DNA from 4 places in the Streptomyces sp. NPDC021356 genome. Region 4 is predicted to be linked to each of the others. Evidence: riboswitches for the same ligand, from Rfam matches in the RefSeq annotation. Region 4 holds a riboswitch; each other region holds the start of a gene.
What was found. A riboswitch is a leader RNA that binds a small molecule or an ion and turns the genes downstream of it on or off. The one in region 4 is predicted to bind cobalamin.
Positions count from the first base shown of each region.

Region 1: it holds a riboswitch for cobalamin, as region 4 does, so the genes downstream of both, AB0G56_RS01955 ((2Fe-2S) ferredoxin domain-containing protein) here and AB0G56_RS02480 (cobalamin biosynthesis protein) in region 4, are expected to answer to the same signal.
Region 2: it holds a riboswitch for cobalamin, as region 4 does, so the genes downstream of both, AB0G56_RS09660 (HoxN/HupN/NixA family nickel/cobalt transporter) here and AB0G56_RS02480 (cobalamin biosynthesis protein) in region 4, are expected to answer to the same signal.
Region 3: it holds a riboswitch for cobalamin, as region 4 does, so the genes downstream of both, AB0G56_RS16030 (ribonucleoside-diphosphate reductase subunit alpha) here and AB0G56_RS02480 (cobalamin biosynthesis protein) in region 4, are expected to answer to the same signal.

Region 1 is NZ_JBFACU010000001.1:434,368-441,812, reverse strand. Features, by position in the region: gene glgX (glycogen debranching protein GlgX) at 1-1,930, opposite strand, end outside; gene AB0G56_RS01965 (SDR family oxidoreductase) at 1,995-2,711, opposite strand; gene AB0G56_RS01960 (NDP-sugar synthase) at 2,747-4,087, opposite strand; cobalamin riboswitch at 4,256-4,379, shown strand; gene AB0G56_RS01955 ((2Fe-2S) ferredoxin domain-containing protein) at 4,440-4,838, shown strand; gene AB0G56_RS01950 (amidohydrolase) at 4,917-6,074, opposite strand; gene AB0G56_RS01945 (ornithine decarboxylase) at 6,437-7,445, shown strand, end outside.
Region 2 is NZ_JBFACU010000006.1:67,483-74,927, reverse strand. Features, by position in the region: gene AB0G56_RS09675 (helix-turn-helix transcriptional regulator) at 1-1,011, shown strand, start outside; gene AB0G56_RS09670 (hypothetical protein) at 1,077-1,916, opposite strand; gene AB0G56_RS09665 (nucleoside hydrolase) at 2,112-3,095, shown strand; gene AB0G56_RS09660 (HoxN/HupN/NixA family nickel/cobalt transporter) at 3,126-4,265, opposite strand; cobalamin riboswitch at 4,295-4,479, opposite strand; gene AB0G56_RS09655 (metalloregulator ArsR/SmtB family transcription factor) at 4,560-4,919, shown strand; gene AB0G56_RS09650 (glycoside hydrolase family 13 protein) at 5,048-6,715, shown strand; partial or broken gene AB0G56_RS09645 (DUF4142 domain-containing protein) at 6,731-7,286, opposite strand; gene AB0G56_RS09640 (APC family permease) at 7,324-7,445, opposite strand, start outside.
Region 3 is NZ_JBFACU010000010.1:184,559-192,003, forward strand. Features, by position in the region: gene AB0G56_RS16005 (extracellular solute-binding protein) at 1-244, opposite strand, end outside; gene AB0G56_RS16010 (GntR family transcriptional regulator) at 711-1,475, shown strand; gene AB0G56_RS16015 (DUF3311 domain-containing protein) at 1,681-1,959, shown strand; gene mctP (monocarboxylate uptake permease MctP) at 1,956-3,584, shown strand; gene AB0G56_RS16025 (GNAT family N-acetyltransferase) at 3,660-4,166, shown strand; cobalamin riboswitch at 4,220-4,386, shown strand; gene AB0G56_RS16030 (ribonucleoside-diphosphate reductase subunit alpha) at 4,508-6,877, shown strand; gene AB0G56_RS16035 (ribonucleotide-diphosphate reductase subunit beta) at 6,868-7,445, shown strand, end outside.
Region 4 is NZ_JBFACU010000002.1:66,380-73,824, forward strand. Features, by position in the region: gene AB0G56_RS02465 (class II aldolase/adducin family protein) at 1-567, opposite strand, end outside; gene AB0G56_RS02470 (inorganic phosphate transporter) at 734-2,035, shown strand; gene AB0G56_RS02475 (hypothetical protein) at 2,084-2,305, shown strand; cobalamin riboswitch at 2,580-2,724, shown strand; gene AB0G56_RS02480 (cobalamin biosynthesis protein) at 2,822-3,775, shown strand; gene AB0G56_RS02485 (cobyric acid synthase) at 3,772-5,292, shown strand; gene AB0G56_RS02490 (putative cobaltochelatase) at 5,588-7,445, shown strand, end outside.

The DNA of each region.
Region 1 (7,445 bases), on a different contig from region 4:
GCTCGAAGTCGAGGCCCAAGTGGTACATGTTGAGGATCAGATGCAGGTCGGGATCGCCGTCGAACCCGCCGAGCGTGCAGGCCAGGACGCGGGCGTTGGTGTCCTCCCAGCCGGGCTGCTCCAGACGCGTGCCGTGCCAGGTGATGTCCGGCAGCTGCCGTGGGTTGAGGTGCCCGGTGTAGAAATGGGGTGCGCGGAAGGTGCGGTAGCGCCGGCGCAGTGCGATCAGGCGCCGGACGAACTCGAAGGTCTCCTCCTCCTTCTCGGCCTGGTCCCAGTCCAGCCAGGACGTCGGGTTGTCCTGGCAGTACGCGTTGTTGTTGCCGCTCTGGCTGTTGCGGAACTCGTCGCCCGCCAGCAGCATCGGCACGCCCCTGCTCAGCATCAGGACGGACAGCAGGTTCTTGATCTGCCGTACGCGCAGGCGCTCCACCTCCGGGTCGTCGCAGGGGCCCTCGGCGCCGCAGTTCCAGCTGTAGTTCTCGCTCGACCCGTCGGTGTCGGCCTCCCCGTTGGCGTAGTTGTGCTTGTGGTCGTAGCTCACCAGGTCGTTGAGGGTGAAGCCGTCGTGGCAGGTGACGAAGTTGATGCTGTTGGTGGGCAGTTCCTTCTGCGGCCCGAACAGGTCCTCGGAGCCGCCCAGCCGTTTGGCGAGGTCGCCGACCACGCCGGCGTCACCGCGCACGAAGCGCCGTACGTCGTCGCGGAACGGGCCGTTCCACTGGGCCCAGCGCTTCCCGGGGAAGCGGCCGACCTGGTAGAGGCCGCCGCCGTCCCACGGCTCCGCGATGATCTTGGTCTCGGCGAGCACCTTGGACAGCTCGATCGCCCACAGGACCGGCGGCACCGGCATCTCGTAGCCCTGGTCGCCGCGCGACAGCTCGGAGGCCAGGTCGAAGCGGAAGCCGTCGACGTGGTGCTCGGTGACCCAGTACTCCAGGGACTCGATGATGAACTTCGCGACGAAGGGGTGGTTGGCGTTGACCGCGTTGCCGCAGCCGGTGAAGTCCATGTAGTGGCTGCGGTCCTGCGGCCACAGGTGGTAGTACGCCTCGTTGGCCTGGCCGCGGAAGCTGATGGTCGGGCCGAACTCGTTGCCCTCGCTGGTGTGGTTGAAGACGACGTCGAGGATCACCTCGATGCCGGCCCGGTGCAGCTCCTTCACCATGTCCCTGAACTCCGCTATGTGCGTGTTCAGATGGGGCGAGGTGCAGTAGCCGGTGTGCGGCGCGAAGAAGCCGTACGGGTCGTAGCCCCAGTAGTTGTGCAGCGGGATGCCGTCCGGTCCGTTGCGCAGGACGTGCGTCTCGTCGAAGTCGAAGACGGGCAGCAGCTCGACGGCGGTGACGCCGAGCCGCTTGAGGTGCGGGATCTTCTCGGCGACCGCGGAGAACGTCCCCGGGCTCGCCGCCCGCGACGTGGGCGACGCGGTCAGGCCCCGCACGTGCATCTCGTAGATGACCGTGTCCTCCATCGGCGTGCGCAGCGGCTGGTCGCCCTCCCAGTCGTAGTCGTCCAGGTCCACGACGAGGCTGCGCATGCACGTCTCGACGTTGTCCTGCAGGCCGATCGCGAGCGTGCGGTTCCAGCGCGAGTTGATGTTGGCGCGGGCGTACGGGTCGAGCAGCACCTTGCGGTGGTCGAAGCGGGTGCCCGACCGCTTGGGGTCGCGCGGCCCGTCCATCCGGTAGGCGTAGACCTGTCCGGCACCGATGCCGGCGACATGGCAGTGCCAGAAGTGGAAACTGCGGTGCTTGTCGGGGTGGAGGTGGATGGTCCGCGAGGGCTGCGGGTCGTCGCACTTGTCGAAGAGCAGCAGGTCGACACGGGTGGCGTGCTCCGAGAAGACGGAGAAGTTGACTCCGCCGTCGACGACGGTGGAACCCAGAGGCTGGGGGCGTCCCGCCGAGATCTGCGGCGCCTCGGTCATGGTGGTCTCCGGTTTCGCGTCAAGGGGGGCGTGCACGTGCCGTGGTGAGGAGGGGCCGAGGTGTTCAGGCCGGGGCGTGCAGCGGGACGGACTCGTCCGCGCTGAGCCCGCCGAACAGTTCCTCCCAGTCACCGGGAGGGCTGCCCGCGCCGTTGCGCATCTCGAAGGTGAGTCCCTTCGCGGACGGGCAGTACAGGGCCTGCACACAGGCCTCGGCCACGTCCTGGAGGGCTACGTAGCCGTCCCTGCGGTCGCCCTGTTCCAGGTGGACGCGGCCGTCGTCGGCGAGTTCGGCCCGGTCGGTCAGCCAGCCGGGGCGGACGATCGTGTAGTCCAGCCCGGAGGCGCGGACCGCGTTCTCCCCGGCCAGCCGCCAGTCGAGCATCCGTCCGTAGGCGTTCATCGGGTGCTCGGGCCGGGTCACGTGCCGCTGGCTGACGAGCACGAACTGGGCACGCCCGAAACCGTCCTGGAGCGAGAGCGCGTCCAGCGTGTGGAGCACACCGGCGTGCAGTGTGCTCTGCGGGCTGTCGGGCCCCGCTGTGTCGGTGCCGGGCTCCACGGTGTAGACGACGGCGGAGCAGCCGTTCAGCGGGGTGAGCAGGGACTCGGGATCGCGGACGTCACCGAGGAAGAACTGGGCACGCGGCGGCAGATGGCGGCGGGCGCGCTGCTGACTGCGGCCGATGACGCGGACGGTCTCACCACGGTCGAGAAGCTTGCGGGTGACGATCCGTCCGACCCGGCCGGTGCCGCCGATCACGGCGATGGCAGTGTTCACGTGAGCCTCTCTCGAAGAGGTGCGGCGGGTGTGGATCACACCCACTGCAGGATGTCGTCCGAGCTGGTGAGCTGGGTTCCGCTGGGCACTCCGGAGACGGCCGGCACACGCAGTCGCGGGTAGACGCTGACGCCCGAGAGCCGGGTTCCCGACCACAACCGGGCGCCGTCGCCCACGGCGGACAGGGCTTCGAGCCGCACCGGGGCGCGGGCGTCGGAGTGCACCTGCACCATCGGGCCCACGTAGGAGTCGCTGATGTGCGCGTAGGCACCGATGACGGCGGAGTCGCCGAGCACACTGCCCTCGACGTGGACGCCCTCGTGCAGGTCGACGCCGTCCCCGACGTCGGTGGCGCGCAGCCGCACACCCGCGCCGATCTCGACGTGCCGGCCGATGCGCACCCCCGGTCCGATGACGACGCTGCCCTCGGCGATCTTCTGGGCGAGTGTGGTGCCGGTGATGTGGTCCTTGGAGCGCAGGCTGGACTCGTGGACCCAGTAACGCGGGTCGGTGCTGAGCGGGGCGCCCAGGGCGCGGTCCATCTGCGGGTACAGGCCGCTGAGCGCGTCGCTGAGCGTGCCCAGGTAGTCGTGGATGTTGCCGAGGTCGCCCAGGCGCGCGATGGGTTCGACGGCCACCGGGTGACCGAGGCCGACGAGGCGGGGGAGCAGGTCGTTGCCCCAGTCGAGGCGCTGCTGGGCGAGGCGGATGAGCTCGGGGGTGCGCGCGGCCAGTCTGAGGCGGGCGCAGTCGATGAGGTACATCCCGGCGTTGGTGGCCAGCGTGCGCGGCCCCTGCGGCTGGGTGATCTCGGGGAACTCCCGCTCGATGACGGGCAGTCGGGGCTTCTCCAGGAATCCGCAGACCAGGCGCTGCGCGGTGGTGCGCATGACGCCGTACTTGCCGGCGATCTCCTCGGGGGTGCGGGGCACGGCGGCCACGGTGACCACCGCGTCGGTGTCCCGCTGGGCGGCGAGCAGCTTCTCCAGCGAGAACTCGAACAGCGAGTCGACGGGGAGGACGAGCGCGGTCCCCGTCAGGTTCCACTGCTCCAGGTTGTGCAGGGTGGCCGCGCCCGATCCCACGTTGTACGGGTCGAAGCGGGCCCGCGAGTAGTCGATCTCGACTCCGTACCGCTCGCCGTGGCCCAGCACCAGCTTGATCTGGCTGCGGTTCTCCACGCCTTGCGCCACTACGTAGAAACGGCGTATGCCCTGGTCGCGGCAGGCCTCGACGATCCACTCGATGAGCGGCCTGCCGGCGAACGGGATGAGCGCCTTGCTGCGGATGTAGTCGGCGGACTGCAGGGTGATGGGCTTCGCCCGTTCACCCCGCCCGCCGGCCAGGATGATGCCGACTGTGCTGTCGTCCCCCATCGCCTGTTCCGCCTTCCGAGCCGACTTGTCGATGCAATGATTCAACAACGTGTGTCATGTCAAGTCAAGTGACTTGTCATTTACGCTGGTTGGCGGGGATGACACGCAGTCAGGCGGAATCGGGGAGGGGGTGCGATGATGACCGGCGACATTGGGCGACGGCGGTCCGAGGAAGCCGGTGCGAATCCGGCGCGGTCCCGCCACTGTGACCGGTGAGCGAGTTCCGGCGCGCCACCGCCCCCGCACGGGGTGGGAAGGCGGGAGGAGCGGCGATCCGGGAGCCAGGAGACTCACGCGGTCGCCCCCTCACGGAGCACCGGGGCGGATCTCCCCGGGAGGGGAGTGGCGCGACGTGCCGGGACAGCCGACGGCGGACACATCGGACACGGCCGGGACGGGAGGCGGTACGGCGCCGTGCCGTGTCGTCGTGTGCCGGGACTGCTGCTGCGGCAGCCCCAGGATTCCCGGAGTCGACCACGCGGCCCAGACCGCGCGGCTGCGGTCACGGGTGCCGGTGCGGATCTCCGCATGCCTCGACGTGTGCGACCAGGCCAACGTCATGGTCGTCCAGCCGTCCGCCGCGGGCCGGGCCGCCGGCGGACGACCCCTCTGGCTCGGGCTCGTCAACGACGCCGACGCGACGGAGGACATCGTCGCGTGGGTGCGTGCCGGCGGGCCCGGGGTGGCTCCCCGGCCGGACATCCTCGGCCTGTACGCCTTCACCCCACCGCGACGCCGCGGCGATTCCTGAGCGCCGCACTACGGACCGCCGGTTCCGCGAGCCTTTCGGGGCCTGCGCCGCGTCAGCCTTCCCCGTTCCTGTGCCGCGTCAGCCTTCCCCGTTCCTGTGCCGCGCCCACGCCCGCTCGCGCAGGTCCGCGCTGAGCAGCACGTCCGCGGCCGTGCACGCCAGCGCGCCGGTCACGGCGACGAGCACGTCACGGGCGCGCGGCGAGGCGGCGGCCGCGGCGAACTCGGGGGTGTGGTCGGACCCGTCGTCCATGATCGCTACGAACGGATGGATGGCCGGCACACGTGTGCTCACGTTGCCGATGTCCGACGAGCCCAGCTGGACACCCGGCACGGGCGGGGTCAGCGTGATCCCGGCCCGTGCCAGGTGCCCGGTGAACCGGTCGGACAGCACGCCGCTGTCGCGGAAGTGCTCGTAGCGGGGTGTGGCGCGCTCGGTCTCGGCCCTGGTGCCCGTGGCCAGCGCCACGCCCTCGGCGCAGGTGCGCAACCGGCCGGTCAGTTCCTCCAGCGCCCCGGTCGTGGCCGCCCGCAGACCGAACAGCCCCTGCGCGTACTCCGGCACGATGTTGGTGGCCGTACCCCCGTCGGTGATGATGCCCTGGACGTGCGAGGCCGCGGGCAGGCGCCGGCCCAGTTGGGCCAGGACGTTGAACAGCTCGATCAGCGCCGCGAGCGCGTCGACGCCCTCGGTCGGGTTGCCGGTGGGGTGCGCGGCGCGCCCGTGGAACGCGACCCGGTACTGCACCTGTGCGGTCAGCGGCGCCCGCGACCAGCTGTACACACCGGGGTGGAACATCAGCGCGGCGTCGACACCGTCGAACACCCCGGCCTCCACCTCCGCGGCCTTCCCTCCGCCGCCCTCCTCGGCCGGGGTGCCGACCGCCAGCACGCTGCCGGCCGAGCCGCCGAGCACGGCGTCGACCGCGAGCGCAGCGCCCAGGCCGGCGGCGGCGATGAGGTTGTGCCCGCAGGCGTGACCGAGGCCGGGCAGGGCGTCGTACTCCAGCGGCAGCGCCACGACGGGGCGGCCCTGACCCGAGCGGGCCGTGAACGCGGTGGGCATCCCCGCCACCCCGCGCTCCACCGCGAAACCGGCCTCCTCCAGCCGGCCCGTGAGCAGGGCCGCGGCCCGGTGCTCGGCGAACGCGCCCTCCGGATCGGCGTGCAGCGCGAGAGCGGTCTCCCACAGGGACCCCGCCCGCTCGGCGACCGCCGCGCGCAGTTTGTCGTGCACGGCGCCGAGCCCGTCACGGGCGTCGACGCCGGCGTCGTCGGACGTGCCGTCCACCTGGCCTCCTTCGTGCGGGGTCCACGGTCGTCGTCGGTCCGGGGCGCACCCCCCGACGGCGCCTTCGGGTACCACGTGTGCCACTGCCCGGCGCCCTGGGCCGGACGCCGGAGGCCGGGTGCCACCGTCCGGCGCGGCGACACCCACGGGTTTCGATCCAGGCACAGGTGCAACACGATCGGTGTTCCCGCACGGCGGTGGACTCGGTGTTCCCGTACGTGGTGGGGGCGGTGTTCGCGTACGTGGTGGGCGCGGAGGCGGCCGCACGGCGATGCGGGAACGCGAACCGGAACCGGCATGGAGGAACGATGGATCACTCGCGGGTGCCCGTACTGGAGGCGCTGGAGGAATTCCGGCGCCGTGGAGACGTGGTCTTCGGACCACCGGGGCACAAGCAGGGCCGGGGCGCGGACCCGCGGGTGGCGGAGATCGTCGGGCTCGACGTGTTCCGCTCCGACGTCCTGTCCCTCAACGGCCTCGACGACCGCCGCCAGTCCCAGGGGGTGCTCAGCCAGGCGCAGGACCTGATGGCCGACGCGGTCGGGGCCGAACAGACCTTCTTCTCCACCTGCGGCAGCTCGCTGTCGGTCAAGACCGCCATGCTCGCGGTGGCCGGGCCCGGGGAGAAGCTGCTGCTGTCCCGCAACGCGCACAAGTCAGTGATCGCGGCGGTCGTCGTCAACGGCGTCGAGCCGATCTGGGTGCACCCGAAGTTCGACACCGAACGGCACCTCGCGCACCCGCCGGAGCCGGACGACGTACGCCGCCGCCTCCAGGAACACCCCGACGCCAAGGGCATGTTGCTGATCACGCCGACCGAGTGGGGGGCCTGCGCGGACATCGCGGGCGTGGCCCGGGCGTGCCACGAGTTCGACGTCCCGTTGATCGTGGACGAGGCGTGGGGCGCCCACCTCCCGTTCCACCCGGAGCTGCCGGCCTGGGGGATGGACGCCCAGGCAGACCTGGTGGTCACCAGCGTCCACAAGATGGGCGGCGCCATCGAGCAGAGTTCCGTCTTCCACCTCCAGTACGACCGGGTGTCGCCGGAGGTGCTCAAGCAGCGCGAGGACCTGCTGGGCACCACCAGCGCCTCGTCCCTGGTCTATGCCACCCTCGACGGCTGGCGCCGTCAGATGGTCGAACAGGGGCACACCCTCCTGGACGCCGCGCTGCACCGCGCGGAACGCGTCCGGTCGGCCGCCGGCGACCTGCCCGGCCTGCGGCCGATGGGCAGGGAGGCCGTGAAGGAGGGCTTCGCGGCCGAGCTCGACCCGCTCAAGATCGTCATCGACGTACGGGAACTCGGCATCACCGGCA
Region 2 (7,445 bases), on a different contig from region 4:
CACGAACTCGGCGACATCCAGGCCGACGCGCTCCTCGGGCTCGGCGAGTGCGCCCTGGAGACCGGCGAGCTGGAGAGCGGACGGCAGTACTTCGAGCGCTCCGAACGGGCACTGGCCGACGCCCCGCTGACCGCCCGCGTCCCGGCCCTGCGCGGCCGTGCCGTCTCCCACTACCTCACCGGCGAACTGCGCTACGCCGTCTACCTCTTCGAGTCCACGCTCGACGAACTCAACCGCGCCGGGCTGCACGACCCCGACGCCCTGCTCCTGCTCTACGCGAGCGTCATCGGCCCGTACATGGACATGGGCGCGCACGCGCGGGCGGCGCAGGCGGCCGAGCTCGCCCTCGCGCTGGCCCCGCAGGCGGGCGATCCCGCGCTGGTGGCGCGCATGCACCGGTCGGTGGCCCGCACCCTGCTCGCAGAGGGCCGGATCGCCGAGGCGGACGCCTCGCTCGCCAAGGCCGCCGAGCTGTACCGGCACCTCCAGCTGCGCACCGAACTCGCCAACTGCCACTGGATGCGCGGCTACGTCTGCGCGCAGAACGGCGAACTGGAGCGGGCCGAGACGGAGTTGCGCGCCGCGCTCGACATGCTGACCGCCAAGCGGGCCGGGCTCTACACCCGGCAGGTCGCCGTCGAGCTGGCCGACGTGCTGCACCGGCGCGGCCGGTCGCAGGAGGCCGCGGAGCTGCTGCGGGGCGTGCTCGGCGACCTGTCCTCCGAGCGGGGCGCGATGCACGCCGCCGCCGCGCACCGCCTGCTCGGCATCATCGCCGAGGACGCCCGCGACGCGGAGGCCGCCGAGGAGCACTACGTCCGCGCGCTGAGCCTGCTGGAACGGGCAGGCGCCGCCGGCGACCTGGCCGACCTGTGCCGGCTCCTCGGCGACCTGCTGCGCCGGACCGGCCGGGTCGAGGCGGCGCTGGACGCCTACCGCACCGGTCTGGGCCACCGTACGGCGCCGGGCACGACCACACTGGGGCCGGCGCCGGCGCAGCCGCTGCTGTGACCGGGGCTCCCGGCACCCCGGGCCTCCTGTGATCCGCTGGCGCCGGCCGCCGTCGTGGCCGGAGCTCAGGCCTGGGCGCGGCCTGAGCCGCGGACGGCCGTCAGGCGCTCCACGCCCCGCCGGACCGCCGCGTCGGTGGCGCCGGACGGGAGCGTGCCCGGGGCGCCGTCGGTGAGGGCGAACGCGTCGCCGCCCACGCGTACGGCGACGACGTCCACGGAGAGCGTGGTGACGTCCGCGCCGTCCCCGCCGTCGGACCCGTCCGTGCCGCCGGAGCCGGAGCCGGACCCGTCCGCGCCGTCCGGCGGCCCGGTGAAGGTGACCCGCAGTCCCTGCCGGGCGTCCCCGGCGGCGGGCAGCGCCAGGTCGCTGACCCGCACGGTCTGCACGCCGGCCCGGGTGGTCGTCGCCGTGAACCGGGCGCAGGTCTTCGGCAGGGTGCGCAGCCAGGCGAGCGAACGGTCCACGTCCGCCGGGCGCGGCGAGAGGACCTGCTGGCGCAGCTGGGCCGCGCCGTCGCCGTCGTCGAAACCGGTCACCGCGTACGTCCCCTTGGGGACGCCGAGCGGCTGGTCGGCGTAGAGGGCGTCGAGGAGGCGCCGGCAGTCGGGCGCGGCGGTGGTGCGTGCCTTGAGGATGCCGTCCCGCCAGGTCGCGACGCCCTCGGCCGGCCGCCAGGTGGCACCGAGGTCGTCCTCGGTGAGCAGCGCGGCCTGGGCCTGGGCGGCGGTGAGCGCGGCGGGGGCCGGCGAGGCGGGGCCGGCCGGCCGGGTGGCCGCGGCGGCGGAGGGCGAGGCACCGGCGGCCTGCCCCGCCTGACCGGAACCGCAGGCGGAGACCGCCGGCACGGCGCCCGCGCAGAGCACGGCGGCGGCAAGGGCACGAACGGCCGGGGGACGGGGCATGGGCGGGTCCTCCACAGGAACGGGGCACGGCGCGAACCGGACGGTCCTCCCACGGCACCACCCGGTGGCGCCCCCCACCACCGCGCCGGGCCGTCCGGGTGAGACGAGGGGCCGACGCGGCGCCGGGCCGGCGGCGACGGCGGCATAGGCTCGTGGAGACGAAGCAGCGCACGCATGTCTCCCAGGGAGCCCGCCGTGACCGAGCAGTACACCTCCGACGCCACCCCCGTGATCATCGACTGCGACACGGGCGTCGACGACGCGCTCGCCCTGCTGTTCGCCGTACGCCACCCGGGCCTCGACCTGCGCGCCGTGACCTGCGTGGCGGGGAACACGGACGTGGACCAGGTGGTGCGGAACACGCTGACCGTGCTGGAGCAGGCGGGCGCGCCCGACATCCCCGTGGCGCGGGGAGCCGAGCGCCCGCTGATCGAGCCGGTGCGCACCGCGCTGCACGTGCACGGCAGGGACGGCATGGGCGACCTCGGGCTGCCCGCCCCGGCCCGCCGGCCCGCCGACGTGGACGCGGTGGCGCTGCTGCGCCGCGAGATCCTCGCCTCGCCCCGCCCGGTCACCCTGATCCCCACCGCGCCCCTGACCAACATCGCGCTGCTGCTGCGCACCCACCCCGAGGTGACGCGCAACATCGAGCGGATCGTGTTCATGGGCGGCGCGGTGGCCACCGGGAACGCCACGGCGGTCGCCGAGTTCAACGTCTGGCACGACCCGGAGGCCGCCGCGATCCTGCTGAGCGCCGGGGTACCGATCACGATGTACGGGCTCGACGTGTTCGAGCGGGTGATCGTCCCGGCCGGTGACGTGCGGCGGCTGGGCGCGAGCGCCGAGGCGGGCGAGCGGCTGGCCGGCCGGCTGCTGGCCCACCGCGACCCGGTGACGAGCGAGGAGGACCCGGCGGGCGGGCTCGGTGACGCGGGCGCGGTCTGCGCGGTCGCCGACCCGGCGGGGCTGACCACGCGCCGGCTGCCGGTCGAGGTGAACCTCGCGCCCGGCCCGGCGCGCGGCCAGACGGTCGTCGACCGCCGCCCGCGCCCCGGCGAGGCGGAACTGCACGGCGAGGCGCGCGAGCAGCGGCTGGTCGACGTGGCCCTGGACATCGACGTGGACCGGTACGTGAAGCTGTACCTGGCCACCGTCGAGAACGCGGGCCCGGGCGCGTAGGCCCTGACCCGCCGGGCGGCCGCGGGCGGGCTAGTCGGCTGCCTCCCCCGCTCCGCCCCGCGCCGCCCAGCGCTGCTCGACCCTGGCCGCCTTCCAGTACGCCAGCGCCGCCGCCCACACCACCACGAACAGGATGACGATGACGTAGCCCACGTGGTCGAGGTCGAGTCCGGCGATCCAGCCGGTGACCGTGTCGCTCAGGTCGAGCTTGTCGTGCAGGACGCCGACCAGCTCGATCGTGCCGATGAAGAAGGCGACCGCGATGGACAGGCCGGTGATGGTCAGGTTGTAGAACACCTTGCGGACGGGGTTGGAGAACGCCCACTGGTAGGCGAAGTTCATGAACGTGCCGTCCAGGGTGTCGAACAGGCTCATGCCGGCGGCGAACAGCAGGGGCAGGCAGAGGATCGCGTACCAGGGCAGTCCGGCCGCCGCGCCGGAGCCGGCCATCACCATCAGCGTGACCTCGGTGGCGGTGTCGAAGCCGAGGCCGAAGAGGAAGCCGAGCGGGTACATCTGGCCGGGCCGGGAGATCGACCTGGTGAGGCGGCCCAGGATCCGGTTCATGAACCCCCGTGAGTCCAGGTGGGCCTCCAGCTCCCGCTCGTCGTAGGTGCCCGCGCGCATCGCCCGGAACACCTTCAGGATGCCGACGAGGGCGACCAGGTTGAGGGCGGCGATCAGGTAGAGGAAGGTGCCCGAGACGGTGGTGCCGACGATGCCGAGCGTCTGGTGCGTACGGGAGTCGTCGTTCATCAGGGTGCCCGCGAGCTGGGCGCCGCCCGCCACCAGCGCGGCCATGGCCACCACCACGCTGGAGTGGCCCAGCGCGAACCAGAAGCCCACCGACACCGGCCGCTTGCCGTCGGCCATCAGCTTGCGGGTGGTGTTGTCGATGGCGGCGATGTGGTCGGCGTCGAAGGCGTGCCGCATGCCGAGCGTGTAGGCGGTGACGCCGAGGCCGATGCCGAAGGCCTTGGTGCCGACCTGGTAGTGCTCGGGGACGACGAGCAGGAACAGGATGCCGAAGGCGACGACGTGCAGGGCGGCTATCACCGCCAACAGGCCCGCGGTCTTGAGGGTGTCCTCACGGCGCCAGCGGAAGGACGCCGCCGGGGCGGGCCCTTTGGGGACGGCCGCCGGCGTCGGGGCAGGCTTGGGCAGGGTCATCCGGTATCACGCTCCAGCACCTCGTGGATCACTTCGTGAGCTGCCGTGGCCGGTCTCCTGGCTTAGGGTCCGTACGTCCTCCCTCCCTGCCTTCCCGGTCGTGCGACCAGTGGCCCGGCGGATGCCGGACGGAAGGGGAACTCCCCGATCACAGTGGCGAGGGCCGCGTCGGCTTCGCACCGACTTCCCGAGCACCACGGCCCGCCCACGGTAGAGGGAGGGACCGTCGTCTGCATAGCTGCATACCTGCGCAGGTACGGAAGATCACACATCGGTGCCTGCGAGGATGGGGGCATGCATCTCGTCCCTGCTGACCGCGCGGACCGTCGCACCATCGACGGCCACCGGGTGTGCGACGCCATCGCGGCGATCGGGGAGCCCGGTCACGTCCGCGCCTGGGCGGAGCGCTTCTCGCTGCTGGCCGACCCCAAGCGGCTCGCCCTGCTGCTGGCCCTGCACCGCACCGGACCACTGGCCGTCTCCGACCTCGCCGTCGCCACCGGCATGAACGATCCGGCGGTCTCCCAGGCCCTGCGCCTGCTGCGCGCGGCGGGCACCGTCCAGGGCGAGAAGGAGGGCCGCGTGGTGCGCTACCGCCTGGTGGACGAGGACGTACGGCACCTGCTGGAGCACTGCGCGGCGGACACGGACTGACGCCGGCTCCGGGGTGACGGCGCGCCCCGCCGGCCGCCCCCTGTGCCCCGGTACCACCCCACGTGTTCGCTTTTCCGGGGATCTGGACAGATTCTCTGTGTCGCTCCGACGCACGAAGAGGAGACCGCGTGACCGACCGCACCGACGACGCGCCGCCCGACCTGTCCTCCCGCAGTCCCGACTGGTGGCGGCAGGCCGTCGTCTACCAGGTCTACCCCCGCAGCTTCGCCGACGCCGACGGGGACGGACTCGGTGACATCCGGGGCGTCACCCAGCGGCTGACGCACCTCGCCGCCCTCGGCGTGGACGCCGTGTGGCTCAGCCCGTTCTACCCCTCCGAACTGGCCGACGGCGGCTACGACGTCGCCGACCACCGGGACGTCGACCCGCGCCTGGGCACCCTCGGCGACTTCGACGCGATGGTCACCGAGGCGCACCGCCTCGGTCTGAAGGTGATCGTCGACATCGTCCCCAACCACTCCTCGCACCGGCACCGCTGGTTCCAGGAGGCGCTGCGGGCCGGACCGGGCTCCGCCGCCCGCGCCCGGTACGTCTTCCGCGACGGGCGCGGCGCGCACGGTGAACTGCCGCCCACCGACTGGCAGTCCGTCTTCGGCGGCAGCGCCTGGCAACGCGTGCCCGACGGACAGTGGTACCTGCACCTGTTCGCGCCCGAGCAGCCGGACTTCGACTGGCGCGACGAGGAGGTCCGCGCCGACTTCCGCACCACTCTGCGGTTCTGGTCGGACCGGGGGGTGGACGGCTTCCGCGTCGACGTGGCGCACGCCCTGGTCAAGGACCTCGACGAGCCGCTGCGCGACGTCGGCGACATGGGGGCCACCGGCGAGGACGCGCTGCCGCACGTCGAGCCGGGCAGCCACCCGTACTGGGACCGCGACGAGGTCCACGAGATCTACCGCGACTGGCGCAAGATCTTCGACGCCTACACGCCGCCCCGCACTGCGGTCGCCGAGGCCTGGGTCCCCGACGCGCGGCGCGCGCTGTACGCCCGGCCCGACGAACTGGGCCAGGCCTTCAACTTCGAGTACCTCCAGGCCGGCTGGGACGCCGAGGAGCTGCGCCGCACCATCGCCGCGTCCCTGGCCACCGCGCGGGCCGCAGGTGCCTCGGCCACCTGGGTGCTGTCCAACCACGACGTGGTCCGGCACGCCTCCCGGCTGGTGCTCCCGCCGGGCACGGACGAGAACGCCTGGCTGCTGTCCGGCGGGCACGCGCCCGCCGTGGACGGCTCGGCCGGCCTGCGCCGGGCCCGCGCGGCGACCCTGCTGATGCTGGCCCTGCCCGGTTCGGCCTACCTCTACCAGGGCGAGGAGCTGGGCCTGCCCGAGGTGGCCGACCTGCCCACCGAGGTGCTCCAGGACCCGATCTGGGAGCAGACGGGCCACCTCCGCAAGGGCAGGGACGGCTGCCGGGTGCCGCTGCCGTGGACGACGACCGGACAGTCGTACGGCTTCGGTCCCGGCGGGGCCTGGCTGCCGCAGCCGACGGACTTCGGGGCGTACGCCGTCCAGGCGCAGGACGGGGTGGAGGGCTCGACGCTGGAGCTGTACCGCACGGCCCTGCGGCTGCGCCGCAAGCTGCTCGCGGGCGAGTCGCTGACCTGGGCGCAGGACACCCCGGCCGGGGTGCTGGCGTTCGCGCGCGGCGACGGCTGGCGGTGCGTCACCAACCTGTCCTCGCAGCCTGTTCCGCTGCCGCCGGGCGAGGTCCCGCTGAGCAGCGCTCCGCCGGCGGGCCGCCGGCTGGACCCGGACACCACCGTGTGGCTGTCCTAGCCACCGCTGCTCTCCTCACCCCACCGCCGGGGCGGGGGCCGGGCCCGGTTCGTCGCCGAGGGACAGCGGGTGGGACGTGGCGTTCGGCGGTGGGGTGAGGACGACGGCACCGGCCACGCACCTGGGGCTGTCCGCCGGAGGGGGGCGGCGGGGTCAGGTCGGAGGCGGGCGGTTCGGGCGGGGTGGCCTCCTGGAACAGCACCCGGTCGTAGTCGACCAGGCCGGTGTCCTCCATGACCGTGATGGGGTCGAGGACGGTGGCGTCGGCCTGGTCGGCGAGGGCGCGGGCCAGGCTGTTGCGCGTGGTGGACCGGATCTTGGCGATCGTGTCGAAGATCTGGCCGTGCGTCACCCGCAGGATGTTCGCCATGTCGCTGTCGAACCGCTTGCCGGTGTCGGCGCTGAGCGTGGTCGCGAAGCCCTGCTGCTGCGGGCCGGCCGCGTCGGGCAGGGTGACGCCGAGCATCGGGGCGATCCTGCGGCAGCTCGCGTCGAGGGCCGCGTGCCCGTCGATCAGGTGCTCGCCCGCGGTGACGACGGCCTTGCCGGTGCCCTTCCTCACGGCCATCTGCGCGGACGCGCCGCGAACCTCTCGGCTCGGTGAGGACTCAGGCGCGGCGGTGCGGTTCTCCGCGCCTGACGGAGCCCGGGGCACGCCCCGGATGCCGGCCCGCCCGGCTGGACGAGGTCAGCTGCCAGGGCACGCTGGTGACCATCACGCCGGGCGTGA
Region 3 (7,445 bases), on a different contig from region 4:
TCTTGTCCGGCCAGCCGTAGTACTCGTGCTTGATCTTCAGGCCCGGGTGCTTCTTGACGACCGCGTCGTCGGCCGCCTTGACCAGGTCCGGCCAGTTGTTCTGCGCGTCGACGGTGAGCCAGACGGTCAGCTCCTTGGCGTCGGTCCCCTTCGAGCCCTCGTTCTTGTCGTCACCGCCGCCACACGCCGCGATGGAGACCATCATGCCCGCGATACCGATCGCAGCAACCAGCTTGCGCTTCACGCCACCCTCCTCAGGGATGCCACAAACCCCCCTGCCTCCCCGCGGTTGTAGTGACAAGTGGAAGCGTCAGCGCACACCGCCCATGGGGCCGGGACCTGGACCAATGGTGTAGACCAGTACGGGGAGCTTGGCCCAGACCAATAGGGCTGTCAAGGGTGCGCCGACCTGCTCAGCTGCTCCGTTATGGGACCGCGATATGCAGGGACCTTTCATTGCTCATGCGGTCAAACGGACGTCTCCGCTCCACTGGACCACCGGCCGTCACTTCCCGCTGGCTGCACGCCTGTTCGCGTGGACCACCCGTACCGGGGGCGGACGATGGACTAGACCAGCAGGGGTCACGGCGGTATACAGAGGAGATCACGGAGCGTGCGGGTGGACACCCGGCACAAGAAGCCGTGCCACGATGTGAGCCGTGGCCGACGGGACGTCGGTCGCTTCGGCACTGGAGCCGGGAAGGCGGAGCATGAGCACCGACGTCAGCAGTGCGGAGAACGAGGGTGGGGCGACCGTCCGTACCGCGCGCGTGCCCAAGTACTACCGCCTGAAGAAGCACCTGCTCGACATCACCCAGACGCAGTCGCCCGGGACCCCCGTGCCGCCCGAGCGGACACTGGCGGCCGAGTTCGACACCTCGCGCACGACCGTGCGCCAGGCGCTGCAGGAACTGGTCGTCGAGGGCCGGCTGGAACGCATCCAGGGCAAGGGCACCTTCGTCGCCAAGCCGAAGGTCTCCCAGGCGCTGCAACTGACCTCCTACACCGAGGACATGCGCGCCCAGGGCCTGGAGCCGACCTCGCAGCTGCTGGACATCGGGTACATCACCGCCGACGACCGGCTCGCGGACCTGCTCGACATCACCACCGGCGGCCGCGTGCTGCGTATCGAGCGGCTGCGCATGGCCAACGGCGAGCCGATGGCCATCGAGACCACGCACCTGTCCGCCAAGCGCTTCCCCGCGCTGCGCCGCAGCCTCGTGAAGTACACCTCCCTCTACACCGCCCTGGCCGAGGTCTACGACGTCCACCTCGCCGAGGCCGAGGAGACCATCGAGACGTCGCTGGCCACCCCGCGCGAGGCGGGCCTGCTCGGCACCGACGTGGGCCTGCCGATGCTGCTGCTCTCCCGGCACTCCCAGGACCGCACGGGCCAGCCCGTGGAGTGGGTGCGCTCGGTGTACCGCGGCGACCGCTACAAGTTCGTGGCACGGCTCAAGCGGCCGATGGACTGACCTTCGGGGCCCGCCGGCCCGGCCCCGCCCGCCGCGCACCCCGCCCTCGCGGCCGGTGCCCGGACGGGCGGCCGGAATGCGGCCGGGCGGCGGCCGGACGAGGGCCGCGCAACCGGTATGCGGACAAGGGGTTCCGTTCACTTGTCACCGTGACCTAGATTGCCTGCGCAATCGCACGGCTGACCAGCGAGGGGACGGAGCCGACATGTCAGATGGGCCAGGAGTGGGCAAAGGGGTGGTGACACCCCTGCGGGTGGTCATCGGCCTCTGCCTCGTCGCGCCGTTCGTGGCGATGCTGTGGGTCGGTTCGTACGCCAAGGTGGGGCCCACGTTCATCGGCATCCCGTTCTTCTACTGGTACCAGATGCTGTGGGTGATCATCTCCACGGTCCTCACGGTGATCGCCTACCGGCTGTGGCAGCTCGACCAGCGCGGTCGCCGCTCGGCGGACACCGCCTCCCCGAAGGGCGGTGCCACCCGGTGAAGGACGGCGTCAACGGCGTCGCGCTCGGCGTCTTCATCTTCTTCTTCCTGCTCGTCACCGTCATGGGGTTCCTGGCTGCGCGCTGGCGCCGGGCGGAGAACGAGCAGAGCCTGGACGAGTGGGGTCTGGGCGGCCGGTCGTTCGGCACGTGGATCACGTGGTTCCTGCTCGGCGGCGACCTCTACACCGCGTACACGTTCGTGGCGGTGCCCGCGGCGATCTACGCGACCGGCGCGGCCGGGTTCTTCGCGGTGCCGTACACGATCCTGGTCTACCCGCTGATCTTCACCTTCCTGCCGCGGCTGTGGTCGGTCTCGCACAAGCACGGGTACGTGACGACGTCGGACTTCGTGCGCGGCCGGTTCGGGTCCAAGGGCCTGTCCCTGGCGGTCGCCCTCACCGGCATCCTCGCCACCATGCCGTACATCGCGCTCCAACTGGTCGGCATCCAGGCGGTGCTCGACGTGATGGGCGTGGGCGGCGGCGAGAACACCAACTGGTTCGTGAAGGACCTGCCGCTGCTGATCGCCTTCGGCGTGCTGGCGGCGTACACGTACTCCTCGGGTCTGCGCGCCCCGGCGCTGATCGCGTTCGTCAAGGACGCGCTCATCTACATCGTCATCACGGTCGCGATCATCTACATCCCGATCAAGCTGGGCGGCTTCGACGACATCTTCGCCAAGGCCGCCCACGCGTTCAGCCAGACGAATCCGGCCACCGGCAAACCACGCGGCGCGGTCGTGCCCGGAGAAGCGAGCCAGTGGACCTACGCCACCCTCGCCCTCGGCTCCGCGCTCGCCCTGTTCATGTACCCGCACTCGATCACCGCCACGCTGTCCTCGCGCAGCCGTGAGGTGATCCGCCGCAACACCACGATCCTGCCGCTGTACTCGCTGATGCTGGGCCTGCTGGCGCTGCTGGGCTTCATGGCGATCGCGGCGGGCGTGAAGGTCCAGAACGGGCAGCTGGCCATTCCGCAGCTGTTCGAGGACATGTTCCCGGACTGGTTCACCGGCATCGCCTTCGCGGCGATCGGCATCGGGGCGCTGGTCCCGGCGGCGATCATGTCGATCGCGGCCGCGAACCTGTTCACCCGCAACATCTACAAGGACTTCATCAAGCCGGACGCGACGGCCGAGCAGGAGACCCGGGTCTCCAAGCTGGTCTCGCTGCTGGTGAAGGTGGGCGCGCTGGTCTTCGTCCTGACCATGGACAAGACCGTGGCGATCAACTTCCAGTTGCTGGGCGGCATCTGGATCCTGCAGACCTTCCCGGCCCTGGTGGGGGGCCTGTTCACCCGCTGGTTCCACCGCTGGGCACTGCTGGCCGGCTGGGCCGTCGGCATGGTCTACGGCACGGTCGCGGCCTACGGGGTCGCCTCGCCGACGCAGAAGCACTTCGGCGGCTCGGCCAAGGAGATCCCGGGCATCGGCGAGATCGGCTACATCGGCATGACGGCGTTCGCCCTGAACGTCGTCGTCTCCGTCGTCCTGACCTTCGTCCTGAAGGCGCTGAAGGCCCCCGAGGGCGTCGACGAGACCAGCCCGCAGGACTACACCGCCGACGCGGGCGACCCCGGCGTCGCGGTCGAACTCCCGCCGGCCACGGCGGGCAGCGCCCACTGAGCTGCCGGACCCAGGGCACGGGCCGCCGGGAAGACCGGCGGCCCGCTGTCGTACCCGTGCGGCACACTCGGCCCCATGGACCTCGCGATCAGGCCGGCCGAGCCCGGCGAGTACGGCACCCTCGGTGAGATCACCGCCCAGGCCTATCTCCAGGACGGGCTGCTGGACTTCGGGGAGAGCGACCCCTACCTGAGCGAGCTGAGGGACGTCGCCAAGCGCGCGGCCGCCGCCGAGGTGCTGGTGGCCGTGGCGGACGAAGCGGTGCTCGGCGGGGTCGCGTTCGTGCCGTCCGGCGGCGCCATGGCCGACATCGCCGGACCCGGCGAGGCCGAGATACGCATGCTCGCGGTCGCGCGCGCCGCACGCGGCCGGGGCGCGGGCGAGGCGCTGGTGCGGGCCTGCCTGGACCGGGCGCGGGCCACCGAGGGCTGTGCGCGCCTCGTGCTGTCCACCCAGCGCACCATGCACGCCGCCCACCGCCTCTACGAGCGCCTGGGGTTCGTCCGCACCCCGCAGCGGGACTGGAACCCGCTGCCGGACCTGGACGACATCACGCTGCTCACCTACGCGTTGGCACTCTGACAGCGACTGACACCCTCCGCAGTCGACGCGACACACCGCAGGCACAACATATGGGGGTGACTTCCGCCCCCGGCACAAGATGTATGCTCATGCTCGCTGTCGTCGCAGGGGAATCCGGTGCGAATCCGGAACTGTCCCGCAACGGTGTACTCGTCACGTATGCCCTCAAGGCCGTGTACGAGCGTCAGTCCGAGGACCTGCCGACAGTGCGCCCGGCCGTCCGGTCCGGGTGCCTGACGTCCGGGCCTCGTGGAATGGGCCGGTGGACGCGGCGCCGTGTGCGCTCGTGTGCTGCCCCCTGCCCTCGGCGAGGCCCCGTGCCGAGCGAGGGAGAGCCCCAAGTGACCATCGCGCCAGCCGATCCGGCCTCAGCCACGGGCCTGGAGAACGACGGTCCCGGTGCCGCGCTGCTGCGGACCCTGACCGAGCTGACCGCCGACCTCCCCGACGCCGACCCCGGCCGGGTCGCCGCCGCCGCGCTGCGCGGCCGGTCGGCGCACGCCGACGAGGCGGAGCTGCGGGAGCTGGCCACCGAGGCGGCGGCCGGACTCATCTCCGAGGACCCCGCCTACTCGCGGCTGGCCGCCCGTCTGCTCACGCTCTCCATCCGCGCCGAGGCCGCCTCGCAGGGCGTCACGTCCTTCACCGAGTCGGTGGCCACGGGCCACCGCGAGGGACTGATCGCCGACCGGACCGCCGCGTTCGTCCGCCTGCACGCCGCCCGCCTGGACGCGCTGGCCGACCCGGCCGCCGACGACCGCTTCGGCTACTTCGGGCTGCGCACCCTGCACAGCCGCTACCTCCTGCGGCACCCGATCACCCGCAAGGTGATCGAGACCCCTCAGCACTTCATGCTGCGGGTGGCCAGCGGTCTCGCCGAGGACGACAGCCCCCGGGCCGTCGACGAAGTCGCCGCGCTCCACGGGCTCATGAGCCGCCTCGACTACCTCCCCTCCTCCCCCACGCTCTTCAACTCCGGCACCCGCCACCCCCAGATGTCCTCCTGCTACCTGCTCGACTCCCCCAAGGACGAGCTGGACAGCATCTACGACCGCTACCACCAGGTGGCCCGGCTCTCCAAGCACGCCGGCGGCATCGGCATCGCCTACTCCCGCGTCCGCTCGCGCGGCTCGCTGATCCGCGGCACCAACGGGCACTCCAACGGCATCGTCCCGTTCCTGAAGACCCTCGACGCGTCGGTGGCCGCCGTGAACCAGGGCGGCCGGCGCAAGGGCGCGGCGGCCGTCTACCTGGAGACCTGGCACTCGGACATCGAGGAGTTCCTGGAGCTGCGCGACAACACCGGCGAGGACGCGCGCCGCACCCACAACCTGAACCTGGCGCACTGGATCCCGGACGAGTTCATGCGCCGCGTCGACGCCGACGGGCAGTGGTCGCTGTTCTCCCCGGCCGACGTGCCTCAACTGGTGGACCTGTGGGGCGAGGAGTTCGACGCGGCCTACCGCGCGGCAGAGGCGGCCGGCCTCGCGAAGAAGACCCTGCCCGCCCGTGAGCTGTACGGCCGGATGATGCGCACCCTCGCGCAGACCGGCAACGGCTGGATGACCTTCAAGGACGCCGCCAACCGCACCGCCAACCAGACGGCCGAGCCGGGCCACGTCATCCACTCCTCGAACCTCTGCACGGAGATCCTGGAGGTCACCGACGACGGCGAGACGGCGGTCTGCAACCTCGGCTCCGTCAACCTCGGCGCCTTCGCCGACCCCGAGCGCGGGGACCTCGACTGGGAGCGGCTGGACGAGACCGTCCGCACGGCCGTCACCTTCCTGGACCGGGTCGTCGACATCAACTTCTACCCGACCGAGCAGGCCGGCCGCTCCAACGCCCGGTGGCGGCCGGTGGGCCTGGGCGCGATGGGCCTCCAGGACGTCTTCTTCAAACTGCGGCTGCCCTTCGACTCGCCCGAGGCGAAGGCGCTGTCGACCCGGATCGCCGAGCGGATCATGCTCGCCGCCTACGAGGCCTCCGCCGACCTCGCCGAACGGAACGCCCCGCTGCCCGCCTGGGAGAAGACCCGCGCCGCCCGTGGTGTGCTGCACCCCGACCACTACGATGTGGACCTCGCCTGGCCCGAGCGCTGGGCGGCCCTGCGCGAGCGGATCGCCGCCGTCGGCATGCGCAACTCGCTGCTGCTGGCGATCGCGCCGACCGCCACCATCGCCTCCATCGCGGGCGTCTACGAGTGCATCGAGCCGCAGGTCTCCAACCTGTTCAAGCGCGAGACGCTCTCGGGCGAGTTCCTCCAGGTCAACTCCTACCTGGTGCGCGACCTCAAGACGCTCGGCGTGTGGGACGCCCGTACCCGGGAGGCGCTGCGCGAGGCGAACGGCTCGGTGCAGGACTTCGCGTGGATCCCCGAGGACGTGCGGCGGCTGTACCGCACGGCGTGGGAGATCCCGCAGCGCGGCCTGATCGACATGGCCGCCGCCCGCACCCCGTTCCTGGACCAGGCGCAGTCGCTGAACCTGTTCCTGGAGACGCCGACCATCGGCAAGCTCTCCTCGATGTACGCCTACGCCTGGAAGCAGGGCCTGAAGACGACGTACTACCTGCGCTCGCGCCCGGCGACCCGGATCGCCCGCGCGGCCCGGGCGCAGACCCCCGCCACCGTCCCCGTCCAGCAGGTCGCCGACCCCGACGCGGTCGCCTGCTCCCTTGAGAACCCCGAGTCCTGCGAGGCATGCCAGTGATGACCAGCACCCGAAACACGAACCTGCTCGACCCGGGCTTCGAGCTGACCCTGCGCCCCATGCGCTACCCCGACTTCTACGAGCGCTACCGGGACGCGATCAAGAACACCTGGCACGTGGAGGAGGTCGACCTCCACTCGGACGTCGCCGACCTCGCCAAGCTCTCCCCCGGCGAGCAGCACCTGATCGGCCGGCTGGTCGCGTTCTTCGCGACGGGTGACTCGATCGTCGCCAACAACCTGGTGCTCACGCTCTACAAGCACATCAACTCGCCCGAGGCGCGCCTGTACCTGAGCAGGCAGCTGTTCGAGGAGGCCGTGCACGTCCAGTTCTACCTGACGCTGCTCGACACCTACCTGCCCGACCCGGACGACCGGGTGGCGGCCTTCGCGGCCGTGGAGAACATCCCGTCCATCCGGGAGAAGGCCGAGTTCTGCTTCAAGTGGATGGACTCGGTGGAGAAGCTGGACCGGCTGGAGACCAAGGCGGACCGCCGGCGCTTCCTGCTCAATCTGATCTGCTTCGCCGCCTGCATCGAGGGGCTGTTCTTCTACGGCGCCTTCGCCTA
Region 4 (7,445 bases):
GCCGTAGGTCGCGTAGGGGGCCACGCGCACCGGGCCGCCGAGGGCGCCGGCCATGTAGTGGATCAGCGGCAGTTCGGGGACGAGCGTGGAGACGGCCGTGGCGTGCACGGCGTGGGTGTGGACGACTGCGCCTGCGGAGGTGGAGCGGTGGACGGCGAGGTGCATGGGCAGCTCGCTGGTCGGCAGCAGGGTGCCGAGCACCTGCCGGCCGTCGAGGCCGACGCCGGTCACGTCGTCCGGCGTGAGCCGGTCGTACGGGACGCCCGACGGCGTGACCAGGACGGTGTCCCCCACTCGCACGGACACGTTGCCGGAGGTGCCGACGACCAGTCCGTCCGCCACGGTGCGGCGGGCGGTGGCCACCAGGTCGCGCCACGCGCGGCGCTCGTCTTCCCGGGGCTCGCGTGGCGCTCGGGGCTCGTGTGACTCCTGGCGCTCAGGGGGCTCATGGGACCACTCGGAGGGCTCACGGGACCCGCGTGACCCCTGCGGCCCGCGCACCGCCTGTGCTTCCCGCGGCTCCCGCGCGTCCCTCGTGTTTCCTGTGTCCCGCTGCTGTTCGGCCATGCGGCGATCCTGCCAGCCGTCTGCCGGAGCGCCGGGCCGCCCGGCCCGCGGACGGGAGGGAAGCCAGGAGAACCGGACACCGCCGCGACCGTCCCAGTTCATCTTCCGTTCACCCGGGTTACCTACGTTCGACGAGCCAATGACGCTCGAACGATTGCCTGGGTAAATGGAAAGCTTCTCGCTGATCCTCGCGATTGTGGTGGTTACCGCACTCGCGTTCGATTTCACGAACGGTTTCCACGACACCGCCAACGCGATGGCCACCACCATCTCCACCGGCGCACTCAAGCCCAAGGTCGCGGTGGCCATGTCCGCCGTGCTCAACCTGGTGGGCGCGTTCCTCTCCGTCGAGGTCGCCAACACGATCTCCAAGGGTCTCGTCGACGAGACCGGCATCCGCCCCGAGGTCATCTTCGCCGCACTGGTCGGAGCGATCCTCTGGAATCTGCTGACCTGGCTGGTCGGACTCCCGTCCAGCTCCTCCCACGCCCTCCTGGGCGGTCTGATCGGCGCCACCATCGCCTCGGCCGGCGTCGGCGCCGTGCACGGCGACGTCCTGATCACCAAGGTCATGCTCCCGGCGGTCGCCGCCCCCGTCGTGGCGGGCGTCGCCGCGGTGGCCGCGACCCGGCTGTCGTACACGATCGGCCGGAAGACGGAGGGCAAGGCGGCCGAGAAGGGCCACCGGGTCGGACAGATCGCCTCTGCCGGGCTCGTCTCGCTGGCGCACGGCACCAACGACGCGCAGAAGACGATGGGCATCATCACCCTCGCCCTGATCGCCGGCGGCGCCATCGCCCCCGGCTCCAACCCTCCCACCTGGGTCATCCTCTCCGCGGGCCTCGCCATCGCGCTGGGCACCTACATCGGCGGCTGGCGCATCATCCGCACCATGGGCACCGGCCTGACCGACCTCCAGCCGCAGCAGGGCTTCGCCGCCCAGACCAGTGCGGCGGCGGCCATCCTGGCCTCCTCCCACCTGGGCTTCTCGCTCTCCACCACCCATGTGGTGTCGGGCTCGGTGATGGGCGCGGGCCTCGGCCGCAAGGGCGGCGTGGTCCGCTGGTCCACCGCGGGCCGCATGGCCGTCGCCTGGGTGCTCACCCTGCCGGCCGCGGCGGTGGTCGGCGCGGGCGCGGAGGCCGTCACCGGCCTCGGTGACTGGGGCACCGCGCTCGTCGCCGTGTTCCTGGTGGCCGCGAGCGCAGCGATCTGGAAGATCTCCCGCCGCCAGGTCGTCGACCACACGAACGTCGCCCCGGCCACGCCCGCCACGGGCGCGACCGCGGCCGAGGAGCCGGCCGGTGTGGTGACCCAGGCGATCGCCGCCGTCTCCCCGCCTCCGGCGGCACCTGTGCCGGACGGCCTGACGGCCACCATCCCCGCTCCGGCGTCCGCGCTCGGCGCGGTGCCGGCGCCTCCCGCGAGCCCGGCGACGGCGGCGTCCCCGCCCGCCGCGGCGGTCTGACGCCCGCCCCTCCACCCGGTTATCGAGCATCGAGAAAGCAGCTTCGACATGAAGATCGACTGGGCAGCCCTCGGCTCCGTCTTCGGCGTCAGCCTCGTGGTCACCGTCGGCCTGGTGGCCCTGTTCACCCTCGGCATCGCGGGCCTGTCCCGCCGGGAGGCGGCGTCGACCCGCGGCGATTCGGCCGCGGCCGCGACCGCCGGCGCGTATGCGTGTTTCGCCCTGTGTGCGGCAGCCGTCGCCTACGGAATCTCCCTGATTCTGGGCTGACAACGATTCTGGGCTGACGAGAGGAAACGCCCTGGCCACAGGGGGCGCGTGGTCACGCCTCGCACCTTCTGCACCAACCCCCGTAAGCCCTTCTGGGGCGCTTACGGGGGTTTTTGCCGCATTCGGCTCGCCTTCGGGAGCTCAACCGAGAGGCGTCTTCCTCGCTTCACCGCGCGGAAAGAGGCCGAAAGCAGCCGTTTCAAGTCACTGACCGTGTGTCAGGGCTATGAGCCTCGGCACACCACCCCACCGCAGGTCAACGGCAAGTTGACGGCTGTTCCGGAGGCGTGGTGGACTTCCGGGGCCATGTACGGCGGCAGAAGAGGAAGCCGGTGCGAATCCGGCGCGGTCCCGCCACTGTCACCGGGGACGAACACCCCCGGGAGCCAGGAACTCTCTCCGCCGGTCTCGTCGAACCAGGGCGCGGACACCCTGAGTGAGGACCCATCGCCATGCGCGGCTGCCGACCGAGGTTCATCAGCGACTTCCTGACCGACCCCGCGGCCGGCTGACCCAGTGGGTGCCGATCGCGTCTTCGCGTACGGTGCCGCCGCCGGCCTCCTCGGTGACCTGCTCCTCGGCGATCCCCGCCGTGGGCATCCGGTCGCCGTGTTCGGGCGGGCCGCGGGCGCCGTGGAACGTGTGCTGTGGCGGGACCACCGCGGACGGGGCGCGCTCCACACCGCAGTGTGCGCCGGTGGCGCCGTCGCACTGGGGGCCGCCGCGGCCCGCGCCGTCCGCTCCTCCCCCACCGGCTCCGTCCTGCTGACCGGCGCCGCCACCTGGGCCGTCGTCGGCGGTACTTCGCTCGCCCGCGAGGCGGGCGCCATCGGGCGGGCGCTCAGGTCGGGTGACGTCGAGGCCGCCCGGGCGCGGCTGCCGCACCTGTGCGGGCGCGATCCGCAGGCCCTGGACGCCGACGGGATCGCCCGCGCGGTCGTCGAGTCGGTCGCCGAGAACACCTCGGACGCGGTGGTGGGTGCGCTCACCTGGGGCGCCCTCGCGGGCGTGCCGGGCCTCCTCGGCTTCCGGGCCGTCAACACCCTGGACGCCATGGTCGGTCACAAGTCACCGCGGTACCGGCGCTACGGGTGGGCCTCCGCCCGGCTCGACGACGTGGCGGGCTGGCCCGGTGCCCGGCTGACCGCTGTCCTGGCCACCGTGGCAGGGGGCGACCCGCGGGGGGCCGTACGGGCCTGGCGCGCCGACGCCGCCCGGCATCCGAGTCCCAACGCGGGGCCGGTGGAGGCGTCCTTCGCGGGGGCGCTCGGTGTGCGCCTGGGCGGCACGTTGTCGTACGGGGGGCGGGTGGAGCACCGGCCGGTGCTCAACGGCCGAGGGCGCGCCGTCCAGGTGGGCGACGTCGACCGGGCCGTACGGCTCTCACGGCGCGTGAGCTGGCTCGCGCTCGGCACGTGCGCCGCCGCGAAGCTGCTGTGCAACCGTCTGACGAAGGGACGTACGTCATGAGCAGCGGTCGGGGCGGCGGTCTGCTCGTCGCCGGGACCACCTCCGACGCCGGGAAGAGCGTCGTGACCGCCGGGATCTGCCGGTGGCTGGTGCGACAGGGCGTCAAAGTGGCGCCGTTCAAGGCGCAGAACATGTCCCTCAACTCGTTCGTCACGCGGGAGGGCGCCGAGATCGGGCGGGCGCAGGCCATGCAGGCGCAGGCCTGCCGGATCGAGCCGACCGCGCTGATGAACCCGGTGCTGCTCAAGCCGGGCGGCGAGCAGAGCAGCCAGATCGTGCTGCTGGGCCGGCCGGTGGGCGAGATGAGCGCCCGCGGCTACCACGGCGGACGCCAGCGGCAGTTGCTGGGGACCGTCCTGGACTGCCTGACCGAGCTGCGGGACGCCTACGACGCGGTGATCTGCGAGGGGGCGGGCAGCCCGGCCGAGATCAACCTGCGCCGGACCGACATCGTCAACATGGGGATCGCACGGGGCGCCGGGCTGCCCGTGGTCGTCGTCGGCGACATCGACCGCGGCGGTGTCTTCGCCTCCTTCTTCGGTACCGTCGCCCTGCTGGCCCCGGCGGACCAGGAGCTGGTCGCCGGGTTCCTGGTCAACAAGTTCCGGGGTGACGTCTCGCTGCTGGAGCCCGGCATCGACATGCTGCGCGGGCTCACCGGCCGGCGGACGTACGGGGTGCTGCCCTTCCGGCACGGGCTCGGCATCGACGAGGAGGACGGCCTGAGGGTGTCACTGCGGGGCGCCGTACGGGAGTCCGCGGTCGCGCCGCCGGTCGGTGAGGACGTGCTGCGGGTCGCCGTCTGCGCCCTCCCCCTGATGTCGAACTTCACCGACGTGGACGCGCTGGCCGCCGAACCGGGCGTGGTCGTGCGGTTCGTGGACCGGCCCGAGGAGCTGGCCGACGCCGACCTCGTGGTGGTCCCGGGCACCCGGGGCACCGTACGGGCGCTGGACTGGCTGCGGGAGCGGGGCCTCGCCGGCACGCTGCGGCGCAGGGCGGCCGAGGGGCGGCCGGTGCTCGGGATCTGCGGCGGCTTCCAGGTGCTCGGCGAGCACATCGAGGACGAGGTCGAGAGCCGTCGCGGGCACGTCGACGGGCTCGGCCTGCTGCCGGTACGGGTCCGGTTCGCCGCCGGCAAGACCCTCGCCCGGCCGGTGGGCGAGGCCCTCGGCGAGCGGGTCGAGGGGTACGAGATCCACCACGGGGTCGCCGAAGTCACCGGCGGTGAGGCGTTCCTGGACGGTTGCCGGGTGGGGCCCGTCTGGGGCACGCACTGGCACGGTTCGCTGGAGTCGGACGGTTTCCGGCGGGCGTTCCTGCGGGAGGTCGCCTCGGCCGCGGGCCGTCGTTTCGTGCCCGCGCCCGGCACGTCGTTCGCCGCGCTGCGCGAGGAGCAGCTGGACCGGCTCGGCGATCTGGTCGAGGAGCACGCGGACACGGACGCGCTGTGGCGGCTCATCGAGTCGGGCGCGCCGCGCGGACTGCCGTTCATCCCGCCGGGGGCACCCGCATGAGCACGGTGCCGCCGTCGGCGACCGCCGGCACCGGCCTGCCGGCGGCCCGCGCCTCGGGTACCTCCTGCCGGACACACCCCGTCCCGCGTGCGGGGTGGCCGGCCCGCGCCGGTCGGCGGCCGTGCGGCGGCACGGCCGCGAGGGTGCCCGGGAGACCGCGCCGACCGCGGACCACCTGTCCGGCCACGACGCCCCGGCGGGCGTGGCCGGCGACCGGATGTACGAGAAGCTCGGCGCGGAGTACGTCTCCGACGCCGGGAACGGAGCTCGAGGGCGACTTGGAGGGCGAGGAGAAGTGAGTACCGCGTTTCCGTTCACGGCCGTCGTGGGTCAGGACGACCTGCGGCTGGCGCTGCTGCTGAACGCCGTCTCCCCGGCGGTCGGCGGGGTGCTGGTGCGCGGTGAGAAGGGCACCGCGAAGTCCACCGCCGTGCGGGCGCTGTCGGCGCTGCTGCCCGCGGTGGACGTCGTCGCCGGGTGCCGTTTCTCCTGCGACCCGGACGCTCCCGACCCCGGCTGCCCGGACGGGCCGCACGAGCCGGGGGCGTTCGAGACGCGGCCGGCGCGGATGGTCGAGCTGCCCGTGGGGGCGTCCGAGGACCGGCTGGTCGGTGCGCTGGACATCGAACGGGCGCTGGCGGAGGGCGTGAAGGCGTTCGAGCCGGGGCTCCTCGCCGACGCCCACCGGGGGATCCTCTACGTCGACGAGGTCAACCTCCTCCACGACCACCTCGTCGACCTGCTGCTGGACGCCGCCGCCATGGGTGCCTCCTACGTCGAGCGCGAGGGCGTCTCCGTACGGCACGCCGCGCGCTTCCTGCTGGTGGGGACCATGAACCCCGAGGAGGGCGAGCTGCGCCCGCAGTTGCTCGACCGGTTCGGGCTGACCGTCGAGGTGGCCGCCTCGCGCGAGCCGGAGCAGCGCGTGGAGGTCGTGCGCAGGCGGCTGGCGTACGACGACGATCCGGCCGCCTTCGCCGCGCGCTGGGCCGACGACGAGGCCGGCGTACGGGCGCGGATCGTGGCCGCGCGGGAGCTGCTTGCGCAGGTGCGGCTCGGCGACGGGGCGCTCACGCAGATCGCGGCGACCTGCGCCGCCTTCGAGGTGGACGGCATGCGCGCCGACATCGTGATGGCGCGTACGGCGACCGCGCTGGCCGCGTGGGCGGGACGCACGGACGTGCTCGCCGAGGACGTGCGGCAGGCGGCGCTGCTCGCGCTGCCGCACCGGCGGCGCCGCAACCCCTTCGACGCCCCCGGACTCGACGAGGACAAACTCGACGACACCCTCCGGGAGTTCGGCGGCGGACCGGAGGACGACGATCCGCACGACGACGGCCCCCATGACGACGGCCCCGGCACGGACGGGCCCGGTGGAGGAGGCGGGCAGCCCGCACCCGACGACGGTGCCCCGCAGGACGGGAGCGGCGCCCTGCGGGACGAGGACGCCGGGCGGCCCGAGGACGAGGAGAGCGGCGGTCGGCCGCAGCCGTCCGGGGCCGGCGCGGGCGAGCAGTCCGCGGTACGGGCCGCGGAGCCGTTCCGCACCAAGGTGCTCAGTGTTCCGGGCCTCGGCGAGGGCGCGGCCGGGCGGCGGTCGCGGGCGCGGACCGAGCACGGGCGGACGACCGGCGCGCGGCGCCCGCGCGGCACGCTGACCAAGCTGCACCTGGCGGCGACGGTGCGGGCGGCCGCACCGCACCAGCGGGCGCGGGGCCGGTCCGGTCCGGGGCTGGTGGTGCGGCGGGACGACCTGCGGCAGGCGACCCGGGAGGGCCGCGAGGGGAACCTCGTGCTGTTCGTGGTGGACGCCTCCGGGTCGATGGCGGCGCGGCAGCGGATGAGCGCGGTGAAGGGCGCCGTGCTGTCCCTGCTGCTGGACGCCTATCAGCGGCGGGACAAGGTGGGGCTGGTGACCTTCCGGGGGACCGCGGCGGACCTCGCGCTGCCCCCCACCTCGTCCGTGGACGCGGCGGCGGTGCGGCTGGAGTCGCTGCCCACCGGCGGGCGTACACCGCTGGCGGCCGGGCTGCTGCGGGCGCACGACGTGCTGCGCGTGGAGCGGCTGCGGGACCCGGCGCGGCGGGCGCTGGTGGTCGTCGTGACCGACGGGCGGGCCACCGGGGGCCCGGAGCCGGTCGCGCTCGCGGAGC